Regions from separate parts of the Mesobacillus sp. LC4 genome, predicted to be linked through region 1. Evidence: predicted binding sites of a transcription regulator. Region 1 holds the regulator's gene; each other region holds the start of a gene.
The links. Region 1 encodes LexA, which represses DNA repair genes until DNA is damaged. Its sites were predicted from a motif close to CGAACATATGTTCG; they were not measured.
Positions count from the first base shown of each region.

Region 2: addB (helicase-exonuclease AddAB subunit AddB) is a predicted target of LexA. The motif match lies at 2,002-2,015, and genes of this name have one in related genera.
Region 3: uvrB (excinuclease ABC subunit UvrB) is a predicted target of LexA. The motif match lies at 1,188-1,201, and genes of this name have one in related genera.
Region 4: ruvA (Holliday junction branch migration protein RuvA) is a predicted target of LexA. The motif match lies at 1,996-2,009, and genes of this name have one in related genera.

Region 1 is NZ_JBGCUB010000005.1:274,728-278,316, forward strand. It holds gene AB5I83_RS16855 (ATP-dependent DNA helicase) at 1-1,150, shown strand, start outside; gene AB5I83_RS16860 (hypothetical protein) at 1,191-1,394, opposite strand; gene lexA (transcriptional repressor LexA) at 1,567-2,190, opposite strand; gene yneA (cell division suppressor protein YneA) at 2,345-2,659, shown strand; gene AB5I83_RS16875 (YneB family resolvase-like protein) at 2,684-3,328, shown strand; gene AB5I83_RS16880 (DUF896 domain-containing protein) at 3,405-3,589, shown strand, end outside.
Region 2 is NZ_JBGCUB010000004.1:161,210-164,798, forward strand. It holds gene AB5I83_RS14155 (class I adenylate-forming enzyme family protein) at 1-570, shown strand, start outside; gene AB5I83_RS14160 (MFS transporter) at 726-1,880, opposite strand; gene addB (helicase-exonuclease AddAB subunit AddB) at 2,099-3,589, shown strand, end outside.
Region 3 is NZ_JBGCUB010000002.1:674,418-678,006, forward strand. It holds gene AB5I83_RS09590 (EAL and HDOD domain-containing protein) at 1-622, shown strand, start outside; gene AB5I83_RS09595 (CsbA family protein) at 818-1,051, shown strand; gene uvrB (excinuclease ABC subunit UvrB) at 1,371-3,350, shown strand; gene uvrA (excinuclease ABC subunit UvrA) at 3,358-3,589, shown strand, end outside.
Region 4 is NZ_JBGCUB010000001.1:151,098-154,686, reverse strand. It holds gene AB5I83_RS00730 (DUF2905 domain-containing protein) at 38-244, opposite strand; gene ruvB (Holliday junction branch migration DNA helicase RuvB) at 241-1,242, opposite strand; gene ruvA (Holliday junction branch migration protein RuvA) at 1,309-1,917, opposite strand; gene AB5I83_RS00715 (BofC C-terminal domain-containing protein) at 2,066-2,623, opposite strand; gene AB5I83_RS00710 (YhcN/YlaJ family sporulation lipoprotein) at 2,754-3,464, opposite strand; gene AB5I83_RS00705 (phosphotransferase) at 3,569-3,589, opposite strand, start outside.

The DNA.
Region 1 (3,589 bases):
TTTGCTTGAATTCGCAGCGCAAAAGGGATTAACATACAGATTCAACTCACAAACCTTGACCACTGTGCTTACGGGGTATATGCACCAGGACGTCCGAGAGGAGTCTCTTTATTTAATAGAAGATATTTTGGAGCTGCATGATGCATGGTTTGACCTTTTAGTTGAGAACTCCTCGGCGATAGAAGGATCTAATCGAAAAGAAGTACCAATGCTATCAAGTATCAGGAAAACAGCGGAAACTCTCGAGAAAAAGGTTAGCGATTTAATGGACCAGCTCGTCTTTGACGCAGAAATGTTCCTGATCGACGAATATCATTTGAAAATCATGGAAGAATATCTGGAGTTTTTCGCATATGGTCTTTCAATTTTCTTGAAGAACGACGAAGGGATTTTCTGGCTTGAAGAAAATGAAGTACAAACTTCACTTGTCATCATGCCGAGGCTGGTTGAGGATATTCTGAAAAAAGAAGTATTTTCCCAAAGTATCCCGTTTGTATTTTCTTCAGCTACCTTGTCTCAGGCCGGAGATTTCAGCTATATAGCGAAGAGCCTCGGGATTGAGAAGTACTCATCATTTACTGTAGCGTCTCCATTTGATTATGAAGAGCAAATGGAATTGGTGGCACACATTGAGGATGATGAAATGAAGAAGTGGGAGAAAATAGGGGATGACGTTAGAAGCAGTAATGGCAGCTCTCTTATACTATTCTCTACTATGCAGGAAATGGAACGATTCCGCGATTGGACTGAAAAACATGAGTGGAGCTTCCCTATTTTGTTTGAGGGTGACCGTGAAATTAGTGAAACGGTAAAGGAATTCCAGACAGACACTGTGACCGTTTTATGTTCCTACAATCTGTGGGAAGGACTGGATGTGCCAGGAGAGTCATTGGTTCAAGTTATCATTTCTTCCTTGCCATTCCCGCCTCATGACCCGGTCTTCCAGGCGAAAAGAAAACATGCGCAAAATCCCGGTCAAGAGGTAGATCTTCCATATATGCTCCTTCGCCTAAGACAAGGAATGGGAAGGTTGATCAGAACGAATCAAGACAGCGGTACCGTGCACATTTGGTTAACTCAAAATCAAAATGCTGCATACTTTGAAGTTTTAAAAGATGTGCTACCTGTTCAATCCATTCAGTGGAAATAGAAAAATCCCGAAAGGTCAAAACCTTTCGGGATTTTTTTAGTTAGTTTCTGCAACCGCACTTTCTGTGGCGGCGGTCACGATCGTCATCCCGATCATCCCGAGCGCCAGCTACCAAATCCTCGATAATACAACGGCGCACAGCACGGCAGAGGTCATCAAAATCAACAGTTGCCCTGACTCTGTCCCTGTCACGGTTAGGATAAAATACGCCTGCAACATCATTGTCATTACGATTGTATCCCATTAGAAACTCAACTCCTTTCCAACTTGAAAGATACTTACACAATATCTTATGTGGAGACGGACAAGTTGTTAGGGTTTCTAACTAGTTTTTTTATAAATGTGCTAGTTTCATATATGTACAGCTTAAAAGCTTTATAGATAATAAAAAAAGCAAGCGAAGACGCTTGCTTTTTTTAATGCATATGGCGGTAGACACCAATGACTTTACCGAGAATGGATACATTACGAAGGATAATTGGATCCATCGTTGGGTTTTCCGGCTGCAGCCGGAAATAATCCTTTTCCTTAAAGAAGCGCTTTACTGTTGCTTCATCGTCTTCAGTCATCGCTACTACAATATCTCCATTATTAGCAGTCTTTTGCTGCTTAACAATCACATAGTCCCCATCAAGGATGCCCGCTTCGATCATACTGTCACCCATGATTTCAAGCATGAAAACCTGCTCATCATGCGGAACAAGGCGATCTGGGAGAGGGAAGTACTCTTCAACATTTTCAATGGCGGTAATCGGCATACCCGCTGTTACTTTACCAACGACAGGAACATTAACGACATTATACTTTGGAATACGTGCATCATCTTCTATTTCGAGAATTTCTATTGCACGCGGCTTAGTAGGATCGCGTCGAATCAAGCCTTTGCTCTCAAGTCTGGCAAGGTGCCCATGGACAGTGGAGCTAGAGGCAAGTCCAACTGCTTCGCCTATTTCACGTACGGATGGCGGATACCCTTTTTTCTTGACTTCGCCTTTTATGAATTCAAATATATCTTGTTGCCGCTTAGATAACTTTGTCATATTCACGCACCTCGTATATTTTTCTTGTCCTAATTATACCATGTCTTTTCCACGGATACAAACATAAGTTCGAATTTTTGAGTTGACACAAAACAAACGTTCGATTTATAATGAAATCAATAAACCGAACATACATTCGTTAAGGGGTGTCGAAATGAAAAAACTATGGGAAAACTATTCATATGGAATGATCTTGCTTGCTGTCAGCTTAGTCTTCACATTCGTGGCTAAAGCTCAATTAAATAACGAAGATGCTTACATAACTGTTACTATAGAAGAAGGGCAAACATTATGGAAGATTGCTGAATCATTTGCCAACGAACACAATTTATCTGAAAATGAATTTGTAAGCTGGGTAGAAAAAGAAAATGGAATTGTCGGTGAAATGGTCTATCCGGGTGACGAGCTGGTAATCCCTGTTGTGGCTGAACAGATTGAACCTACTCAAATTGCCGGTGCAGGAAAGTAGATTGGAACAGAATAAGGTGACAACATGAAAGCAATCATTTATTGCCGTGTAAGTACAACGAAAGAAACACAGGAAACTTCTCTTGCGAGGCAGGAAGAAGAGCTGCTTCGCCTGGCAGGCAGTTATGGCTTTGAAGTAGCCAGTATCATTAAAGAACAGGCCAGCGGTTATGATCTTGAAAGAGAAGGGATACTTGAGCTGCTGGAATTGATTAAGGATAAAAATATAGGGGCACTGCTGATCCAGGATGAAACGAGACTTGGAAGAGGAAATGCAAAAGTTGCGATTTTGCATTGTATCCTTAAAGAAAATGTGAAATTATATAGTGTCTCACATAGTGGGGAGCTGCAACTTTCAGAATCAGATTCCATGGTGCTCCAAATTGTCAGTATGGTCGAAGAGTATCAAAGGAAAATCCATAACATTAAGATCAAAAGGGGCATGAAACGAGCGATTGAACACGGATACAAACCCCAGCGCAATCTAAAAAATCAGGGTGATCATTCGGGCCGGGAACGAAAAGAGATGCCGATTGAGGAAATTGTCAGGCTGCGCAATAATGGGCTGACATTTGCGGAGATCGCTGCTACTCTAAGGGGATTCGGTTATAATGTATCCAAAGCAACAGTAAACCGACGATATCTTGAGTACATAGAAGCAGACGAATAAAAGCTCTATTCTTGTAAAATCTCAATAATTTTAGTAAGATGACATTTGACGTAATTTTTTACAAAGGAGCTTTACAATGCTATCAAGTGATAAAATTGCTAGAATCAATGAACTGGCAAGGAAAGCAAAATCATCTAAGTTGACAGAAGAAGAAGCAAAAGAACAAACGAAGCTTCGAGCAGAATATTTACAGTCTTTCCGGTCTTCTATGCTTAATACACTTAAAGGTGTTACCATAGTGGATCCAGAAGGCAATGATGT
Region 2 (3,589 bases), on a different contig from region 1:
AAAAGGGGCTCAGTCGGTAAGCCAATGCTTTTCCATAATATCAGGATTCTGGATGAAACCGGTATAGAGGTCAGAGAGGATGAGGTCGGTGAACTCGTCATTCAAGGGAATCATGCATTTTCTTATTACTGGAAAAATAAAAACGCGACCGCAGACACCTTGAAGGACGGCTGGCTCCATACAGGTGACCTGGCGAAGAGGGATAAAGATGGATATTACTACATTGTCGGCAGGAAAAAAGAGATGATCATCACAGGCGGTGAAAATGTATTTCCACTCGAGATCGAGCACTGGCTTTGCTCACACCCTTCCATCCAGGAGGCGGCGGTCATCGGGGTGGCAGATGATAAATGGGGTGAAGTAGTAACGTCCTATATTGTCCTTGAAGAAGGAGCAGGAGCAGCTTTGTCTGAAGGGGATGTTAAGCAATATTGTAAACAAAAACTCGGCAGCTATAAAGTCCCTAAAAACATTTATTTTATCAGTCAAATGCCGAAAACACATGTCGGGAAAATCGACAAGAAACTGTTGAAGGAAATGGCAGGTAAAAAGCAAAAGCCAGTCAGTTGAAAGTGGGACTTCGGAATATAATGTGATTTTAAAAATAAACAGCCATGAGTCATGATATACCGTGATTCTAAGGAATAAGTGACCACAACTACGGAATATATCAATTTTTCAAGTTCAGGGAAAAGTTTACTTACCCGAAACATAAAAAAGGCATTTCAGCCAGCGCTCGCTGACTGGAGTGCCTTTTTTTGAATCGAAATGCAAAGCACTATATTAAGAAAGAAAAATGAAGATAACAGAATCATCACTCCGCTGAATGGCAACAGGGCTGCAACTGGCGGAGCTAGGCTTGCTCCGGTCAACAGGATGAAGGAATACAGGGACAGTGCTTTGGCGCGCTGGCTGCTGCCATAAGAGCCAATCAAGGTAATGACGGTCGGGATTACGAGTGAAATCGAAGAAACAAAAAAGATGGAGAAGATGATCAGTGCTCCGGTAGAATGAAAGAAAAGCAGCAGGAAGGCGCTTATAGACCCAATGGCCAAACCAAACATCAATGTGCGCAGCTCTCCAAAGCGATCGATCAGTTTACCTGTGAAAAGGGAAAGGGAAGCGCCGATCAAACCAACAAGCCGGATCATCAGCAGGTCTGATTCAGGACCATCAAAAAAGCGGCCAATACCATCATAGAAGGCAATTATCGCAAATAACAGCGAAAAAGTAATCATATAGGATTTCATCAAAACAGGCTCTTTTAACAATTGAAAAAAGATTTTCCATACAGGCTTGCTTTCCGTCGTTTGGGTCGGTGATTCTTTCAGCAGGAAAAATGCAGCTGCAAATAGAATGAAATAGACTGTCGAGAAGAAATAGAAAACGCTGTTCCAGGAAAAAACATCTGCCAAGAAGGCACTGGCAATCTGACCAAAGGTCCCGGCGATTAAGAATCCTGTATTGATCAGCACAACCAGAATCGTTCTTTGCCGAAAATTGAATACATCATAGGAGTAGGCAAATGCAACAGAAGCGAAGGTAGCAAGGGTGATTCCCTGCAGTGAGCGGGCAAACCACAAAGTGAGGGATCCGGCAGAGAATCCGACTGCAAGTGTCGTCAAAGCAGAGGCCAAAAGCCCGAACACAAGAATTTTTCGTCTGCCCGTGATATCGGAAATCGGCCCGAATGACAGCAGTCCGCAGGCATAGAAGAAAGTGAACAGACCTCCTGCGAGGACTACGTGGGATTCGGCGATTAACAAGTCATCTGCCAGGACCGAATAAATTGGAATCAAAGTATAAATATTGCTTGCGACCATGATGGCACAAAGTGTCAGAAGAATGGAAGCCTTTTGAAAAAAGGACATGGATTTCATGTATATCACCTGCCACCACCAACATATGCAGACACCACAGTTTTTGCAGGTTGTTTGGGAAAAATTAACGGGCTTCCTGCTTCCAAAATGGTCCTCAAAAAAGGTATAATGAAAGATATATAGAACAATCGTTTGGTATGGAAAGGCGCATGAGTATAGAGCGCCTTTTTCAATTTTTATAAAGATAGATATTTTTAAAGAGAGAAAGGGGAAGTCAGATGTCTGTACGTTTAGTACTAGGGCGCTCGGGGAGCGGCAAGACCGAGATGATCATTAATGAAATCAAGGACAGGCTCATCTCAGACCCGCAGGGGGACCCGATTGCTTATCTAGTCCCTGAACAAATGTCATTCCTTTCCGAATACAGATTGTCCACTGACCCTGAGCTTGGGGGGATGATCAGGGCGCAGGTTTTCAGCTTTCCGCGCCTTGCATGGAGAATCCTGCAGGAAACGGGCGGGTACACTCGCCAGCATTTGGACAGCGTCGGGATCAGCATGATGATCCGAAAAATCATTGAGGACAAAAAGGACGAGCTGAAAATCTTTCAGAAGGCAGCGGATAAGAATGGGTTTATCCAGCAGATGGAGCAGATGCTGATTGAGTTCAAGCGCTATGCGATCAATCCGGACGAGCTCACTGGAAAAATGGAGGCAAGCGCCGCAGGGAATAAAGCCCTGAAGGACAAAATCCATGATCTTGATCTAGTGTATCGACAATTTGAAGACGAATTATTTGGCAAATATATAGATTCAGAGGATTATTTCAAACTGCTGGCCGAGAAAATCCCGGCCTCGCAATACCTTCAAAATGCAGAAATATACATCGATGGTTTCTACAGTTTCACGCCTCTTGAATTGATGATCATTGACCAGCTTATGAGTACTTGTAAAAGGGTGACCATCGCGCTGCCGGTCGACAAGGGTTTCAAAAATGAAAAGCCTGATGAACTGCATTTATTCAGGGTAACAGGTGAAACCTGCTCAACTTTGCATGACATGATAAAAGCAAATGGCCACGATCTGGAAGAAGAAATCGTATTGACGGAACAGATGCGCTGGCAGGATGAATCGCTAAAGCATCTTGAAAGGGAATTCGATTCCAGGCCTGCCGTTAAATATAACAGTGAAGCCGCGATCCATATTGCCCAGGCTGCCAACAGAAGGGCAGAATTGGAAGGCGTTGCCCGCAGGATCCTTGGGCTGGCAAGGGATAATGGTTACCGTTATCGCGATATTGCCGTACTGATGCGAGGCAGCGAATACCGAGAAGTACTTGAAACGATTTTTGACGACTATGGCCTGCCATACTTTATCGACCAGAAGCGGAATATGCTTCATCATCCATTGATTGAGCTAGTCCGTTCCAGTCTTGAAACGGTATTGGGGAACTGGCGGTATGAACCGATTTTCCGTGCGGTAAAAACGGATTTGCTGTTCCCGGACGGTGTGAATTTGAATAAAATGCGCGAACAGATGGATGTGCTGGAAAACTATGTGCTTGCATATGGCATCCAGGGAGATAAATGGACGAAAAAAGAACGCTGGAAATACCGGAGAATACGCGGCCTGGAGTATGACGGAGTGGCCCAGACAAATGCAGAAAAAAAGACAGAGCAGGAACTGAATGACCTGCGGCTGCTGATTACATCTCCGCTGCTGAGGATGGCCCGTCGTCTGAAGCGTGCTGATACGGGAAGGAAGCTTGCG
Region 3 (3,589 bases), on a different contig from region 1:
GTATTTTCAGATTTTAAAAGAAATCGAGAGTCCTGAGCCTGATCTTGAGAAGATTAAAGATGTGATTGAAAGGGATATCTCCCTTTCCTATAAATTGTTAAGACTGATTAATAATCCGGTTTTCAGGCCAAGGAATGAGGTTTCTTCCATTAAGCAAGCCATCATACTGCTAGGCTTGAATGAAATCAAAAAATGGATTTATGTTCTGGCGATCAGGGGAGCAGACAAAGACTCAGGCGGTTCAAAGGAACGGGAAATCATTGAACTATCACTGAAGCGCGGGAAGCTGGGGGAATTGATCGGCAGGAAGGTCGGCAGAGAAGTGCTGGCCTCAAAATACTTCCTTCTCGGAATGTTTTCTTTGATGGATTCCTTATTGCATCATCCGATGGAGGATCTTCTTGAAGACTTGCCGCTAAGCAATGAGCTGAAGGCTGCCTTATCAGGTGAAAAGAACGACGAATACATGATGCTAGAATTTTTAAAGGAAATCGAACTCGCTTTCCACGAGGATCTCGAGCTGACGTTTAATCCTACCAAAATGACAATGGAGGAACTGTTCAGGCTCTATGGTGAAGCGAGCGACTGGGCTACAAAGGTCTTAAGTGAAGTGAATCCTTAACATGGAGCATGCCGGCGCATGCTTTTTCTTTTTGCAGCTATAAAGGTTGGATAAGATAGAAGGGCCGCTGCTGATATAATATAAGCGCGATAAGCTTTATATGAGGAAGATTCTTGTAACCAGCCTCCAAACAAGTTATATTTTTAATAGGATATTTAAAATTTCGTTAATTCTCTGAATGAGGTGTTTAATCCATTGGTGCTGAAATATTTGTCCGCACTGTTGCTGCCTGGTTTCATGGTTGTTTTTTTTACCAGGGTTGCCTATAATCACATCCTTGCGCTTGTGTTGACAGTCGCTTTGATTGCGGCTTCTGTTTATAAAGGGTACACAGATTCTTTTCTGCTGATTGTCGTTGATGCTTTTTCATTGACGTTGGGCTTTTTTCTGGCGAACCAGATGATGAAGCGCAACAAAAAGCAGTCATAAATTAAAAGTAAGCCTGTCGAATTCTGTTCGGCGGGTTTTTCTTGTTTTACAAGGGATTTACCTGATTTAATCAAACGTTTGATGAACAAACATTCGACTTACTACTACAATCTTATTAAAAACTATGAAGTTGATTCGAATGTTTGTTCGCTTTTTGTTGGTTTGTTTTACCTTCTTTGTGGTAGAATGAGGATATGACTTTTTGACAGCTATGTAAGGCTTATATAGATGAAGCTCTTTTCGATATAGTTACTGATTCAATGAATCTGAATTGTTTACGAAAAGTGCCTAGAAATTTCAAATTACAGGAGGCTTTTCTGTGAAGGACCAATTTGAATTAGTCTCGAAGTATTCTCCGCAGGGAGACCAGCCTGCCGCCATTAAAGAACTGGTGCAGGGAATCCGCGATAACAAGAAGCACCAGACGTTGCTTGGCGCGACAGGAACGGGCAAGACATTCACGATTTCCAATGTGATCAAGGAAGTGAACAAGCCGACGCTTGTCATCGCCCACAACAAGACATTGGCCGGGCAGCTCTACAGCGAGTTCAAGGAATTTTTCCCGAACAATGCGGTTGAGTATTTCGTCAGTTACTATGATTATTATCAGCCAGAAGCTTATGTGCCGCAGACGGATACATTCATTGAGAAGGATGCGAGCATCAATGATGAGATTGACAAGTTGCGTCACTCTGCTACATCTTCTTTATTTGAGCGTAAAGATGTCATCATCATTGCCAGTGTATCCTGCATATACGGCCTCGGTAATCCAGATGAATACCGTGACATGGTCGTGTCACTCCGGACAGGGATGGAAATTGAGCGGAACAAGCTGCTCCACAAGCTGGTCGATATCCAGTATGAACGGAATGACATTGACTTTAAGCGCGGGACGTTCCGTGTCCGCGGCGATGTAGTCGAGATTTTTCCGGCATCCCGTGATGAACACTGCATGAGGGTCGAGTTTTTTGGCGATGAGATTGACCGGATTCGCGAGGTCGACGCGCTGACTGGCGAGATCATTGGCGAACGTGATCATGTCGCGATTTTCCCGGCGTCCCACTTCGTTACACGTGAAGAAAAAATGCGGGTTGCCATCGAGAACATCGAAAAGGAATTGGAAGAACGCCTGGAGGTACTTCGTGCCGAGGAAAAACTTCTTGAGGCGCAAAGGCTCGAGCAGCGGACAAGATATGATCTTGAGATGATGCGTGAGATGGGCTTCTGCTCCGGCATCGAAAACTATTCACGCCACCTGACGTTGAGACCGGCCGGTGCGACTCCATATACTTTACTAGATTACTTCCCGGACGATTTTATGATCGTTGTTGATGAGTCACATGTTACATTGCCGCAAATACGGGGAATGTTTAATGGTGACCAGGCACGTAAACAGGTGCTGGTTGACCACGGTTTCCGCCTGCCGTCAGCGATGGATAACCGCCCGCTGACATTTGCAGAATTCGAGAAACATGTCAAACAGGCCGTGTTCGTATCGGCGACTCCAGGTCCGTATGAACTGGAGCATACTCCAGAGATGGTCCAGCAGATCATCCGCCCGACAGGATTGCTTGACCCGACAATCGATGTAAGGCCGATTGAGGGCCAAATAGATGACCTGATCGGCGAAATCCAGGAGCGGACGAAGCGGAATGAGCGTGTCCTCGTAACGACGTTGACGAAAAAGATGTCCGAAGACCTGACGGATTACCTGAAGGAGATCGGCATCAAGGTCCAGTACCTGCACTCTGAGGTCAAGACGCTCGAGCGGATTGAAATCATCCGTGAGCTCCGTCTTGGGAAATATGATGTGCTCATCGGGATCAATCTATTGAGGGAAGGCCTTGATATTCCTGAGGTTTCCCTGGTCACCATTCTCGATGCTGATAAGGAAGGCTTCCTTCGTTCCGAAAGGTCGCTGATCCAGACGATTGGCCGTGCGGCGAGGAATGCCAGCGGACATGTCATCATGTATGCAGACAAGATGACCGATTCGATGGAAAAGGCGATCAGTGAAACAAAGCGTCGCCGTGAGATCCAGGAAGAATATAACCTAAAGCATGGCATCACACCGCAAACGATCCAGAAGAGTATCCGCGATGTGATCAGGGCGACGATTGCTGCCGAGGAGCAGGAAGAGTACAGCCCGGCAGAAGGCCTGAAGAAATTGACGAAGAAAGATCGCGAGCAAGTGATTTTAAATATGGAAAAAGAAATGAAGGAAGCGGCAAAGGCTCTCAATTTCGAACGGGCAGCTGAGCTGCGTGACCTCATTCTTGAGTTAAAAGCGGAAGGATGACGATAATATGGCTATGGATAAACTGATTGTCAAAGGCGCCAGGGCCCATAATTTGAAAAATATAGATGTCACCATTCCGAGAGACAAGCTTGTTGTACTGACAGGACTTTCCGGTTCAGGAAAGTCCTCGCTTGCATTCGATACCATCTATGCTGAAGGACAGCGCCGCTATGTGGAATCTTTGTCTGCATATGCGCGCCAGTTCCTGGGTCAAATGGACAAGCCGGATGTTGACTCGA
Region 4 (3,589 bases), on a different contig from region 1:
CCCTTACTAAGTTTCTATTTATTTTTTGATGAATTTATCATCTGAATCGGCCCATAAAGTAAAAGATTGCCGATAGGATGATGCTTGCCAGAATAGACGTTACAATGGGGAAGTAAAAGGTTGTATTGCCCTTTTTAATGACGATGTCTCCTGGCAGTCTTCCCAGATTGACAAACTGCATGATGAACCCGATGGCGAAAATCACTGCACCGGCGATCATCACGAACTTAGCTGCACCTGTCATCGTTCAGGCACCTCCATTTTAAAATATCGATATACAGCCTCTGTTACAATTCTTCCCCTAGGCGTCCTTTGCAAAAAACCGATCTGCAACAAATATGGTTCATATACATCTTCAATTGTCTGCGATTCCTCTCCGATGGTTGCGGAGATCGTCTCTAAACCGACAGGGCCCCCACGGTATTTTTCAATGATGCCCTTGAGCAATTTATGGTCTATATGGTCAAGACCCAGGGTGTCAACCTGCATCAATTCCAAAGCTTCCTGGGCAAGAGTTTCCTCTACAGCACCATTTCCGCGCACCTGAGCAAAGTCGCGCACTCTCTTCAAGAGGCGGTTTGCAATCCTCGGTGTGCCTCGGGACCTTCTCGCCAGCTCCTGAGCGGCAGGCCAGTCAATGTCGGTTTCCAAAAGCTCAGCCGTTCTGACGACAATATCAGTAAGCTGTTTCTCATTATAGTATTCCAAACGGCTCAAAACTCCAAACCTGTCTCTTAAAGGAGCCGACAACGAACCGGCACGGGTAGTCGCGCCCACAAGCGTGAACGGCGGAAGGTCAAGCCGGACTGACCGGGCACTTGGCCCTTTGCCGATGACAATATCAAGGCAGAAGTCTTCCATAGCAGGATAGAGTACTTCCTCGATCGTTCTTGGGAGCCTATGAATTTCATCTATGAACAGGACATCGCCCGGTTCCAATGCCGTCAGGATGGCTGCCAGGTCACCAGGCCTCTCAATGGCCGGTCCTGAAGTCGTCCTAAGATTGACGCCCATTTCATTGGCAATGATGGCTGCCAGTGTCGTCTTGCCCAGACCAGGCGGTCCGTAGAGCAACACATGATCCAACGTTTCCCGCCTCATTTTGGCGGCTTCAATGAAAACCTCAAGATTTGCTTTCACTTTATCCTGGCCGATATATTGCCTGAGTGTCTGTGGACGCAGGCTCTGCTCAAATGAAACATCCTGGTCGCCCGCTTCACTGGAGATGATTCGTTCTTCCATCAGTTTCTCACCCTTCTAATAAGCTGATTGACCGACCTAATCGTATCAGTCTATATTAACTCAGCATTATCGTAATAGCTTCTGTAATGCTTTCTTGATATATTGATCCGTCGTCAATGTTTCCTTCTTTAACTCAGGAGTGATTTTGCGTATTTCCTTTTCAGAGTAACCAAGTGCCTTGAGTGCCAACACCGCCTCATCAAATTCGGTAGACTGGCTTATGGTTGCTGCTACCTCGTCCGCATTGAACAGGTTAGGGAAATAATCTGGAACAAGGTCATGCAGTTTCCCCTTCAAATCAAGGATCATTTGCCTGGCTGTCTTCTTGCCTACACCTGGGAATTTGACCAGGAACGTCTCGTCTTCATTTTCGATTGCCTGAACCACTTGACCGGGTTCTCCTGACGCCAGGATGGCCAAGGCCCCTTTCGGACCGATTCCCGAAACATTCAGCAGCCTTGTGAAAAGTGCCTTTTCTTCTCGATTCTTAAATCCATAAAGAGCGATGAGATCTTCACGGACATAATGATATGTATAAATACAAATCTCTTTCCCTGCTTCTTTTGTAAATACAAATGGGTTTGGTGTCATGATCTGGTATCCAATCCCGCTGTTTTCAATCACTATATATTCAGGACCGACGAAATCGACGGTACCTTTTATGAATTCATACAATACTCTCGCCCCTCTGCTTTGCTGTAACTCATTTTAACATACTCCTTTTATAGGTATGAATAAAAATATGCGAAAAGGCGAACGTATGTACATTTTTTTTAGAAAGCAGACCTTTCTGAAAACCTTGTGAAACACAAATAAGAGCCAGTCAGCCCGGCTCTTCACTGTCTTCAATCACTGTATAGGGTTTAAAAGTCTCCAATACCTCTTCATAGCACTGCTTATTCCGGATTGGTATACCCTTTTTCAATTGATCTCGTTTTATACTTTCAAGTCTGCCGAGGTCAATCTGAAAGAAAGATTGAATAATATTCGAACCTTCAGGTCTCCCATTAAAGATTGTAAGGACCCCTTCATCCGATAAACCGAAATAACCATTTGCCTTCAATAGCGGCGAAATATCATCATATTCCTGCCTGAACACCGCCTTATTGGCTTCCATGTCGACTAGCTGCCATTCGTCATATTTGGCCCAGAAGTCCTCCATGGACCAAATGGTTTCCACAATCCGTTCCTCACTCATTTCACCATCCAGATAGACTCTTTGCAAAATGATGGTGACTTTTAGAGGTTCGCTTTCCTCGACTGATTCTTCAGGCTTCTCAGCAAAAACCGGCTCTGTCTGAAGTACTAAACTGTATCCCGATAGACTGATTAGGAGAATAACAGCTGAGCTTAATACTTTTAATAATTTGATTGAAGCCATTGCTGTCCACCTCTCTTATTTGCTAAAATTTGTTCTTTTTCACTAATAGTGTAGCCAAAATAAACTTATTTATCCTTTAAATAAATACATGAAAATAGAAGGCAAGAGGATACTCTGCCTTCTATTTTGATTAAGGATTGAAGTTTATGCTTTCCCTTGGATTTCCATTTCGCCGGTCATAGTCTATATTCCTTGATCTGCTGAAGGTACCTTCATCCTCAATGACACGAAGCACCCTGCCTTCCGTATATGGAAGGACAGCCTTTTTGATTTTCTTATCTGTCTGTTTTTTCTGTGACTTGTCCTTATAGCTGACTGCTATTTCTACTTCCCTGCCGAATAAAACAGATCTTACCTTGTCGACATTCTCGACTGATTCAGCTGCAATCCCGACTTTGCGGGCCATTTCGTTATCTTGTTCGTTGTTCGAATAGATCCTTGCCTTGCCGCTGCCCCTATGCTCGCTCAAATGTCCATGGTAATTCAAATCGCCGCGGCTGTATTTATTATCCCTCTGAAAAAAGTTATGGTCATGATCTGAACGCGGGATAGTTGGATTTGGAGGGTTGCCGTTTTCATCTCTGGACTGGAGCATCGCCCGTTTCCGATTCTCTCCGGCTAGACCCTCTTTACCAAAATTGTGGTCAAAAATTTCCGTGATTCCACCTTCCCGGTCATCCATCACGTCTATTTCATTTCCTTTTTCATTCGAGTAATAGCCAAGTGGCTGCCCACCGTCGGCATTCCTGTCCTGTATAGCGGCATCATTATTACCATTACAAGCCGCCAGCCCAATCGTAAGAAGGGAAGCTATAGGTACGAACAACATCCTCCTGTTCAATCAAAAAACCCCCATCCTAGCTATAATGAGCACTTTTACATGCTCATTATTAGAGTGCGGATGGGGACAGATTTTCATTCTGACAGATACGTCCAAAATCTAACCTAAAAACCAAGTCTTGCTTT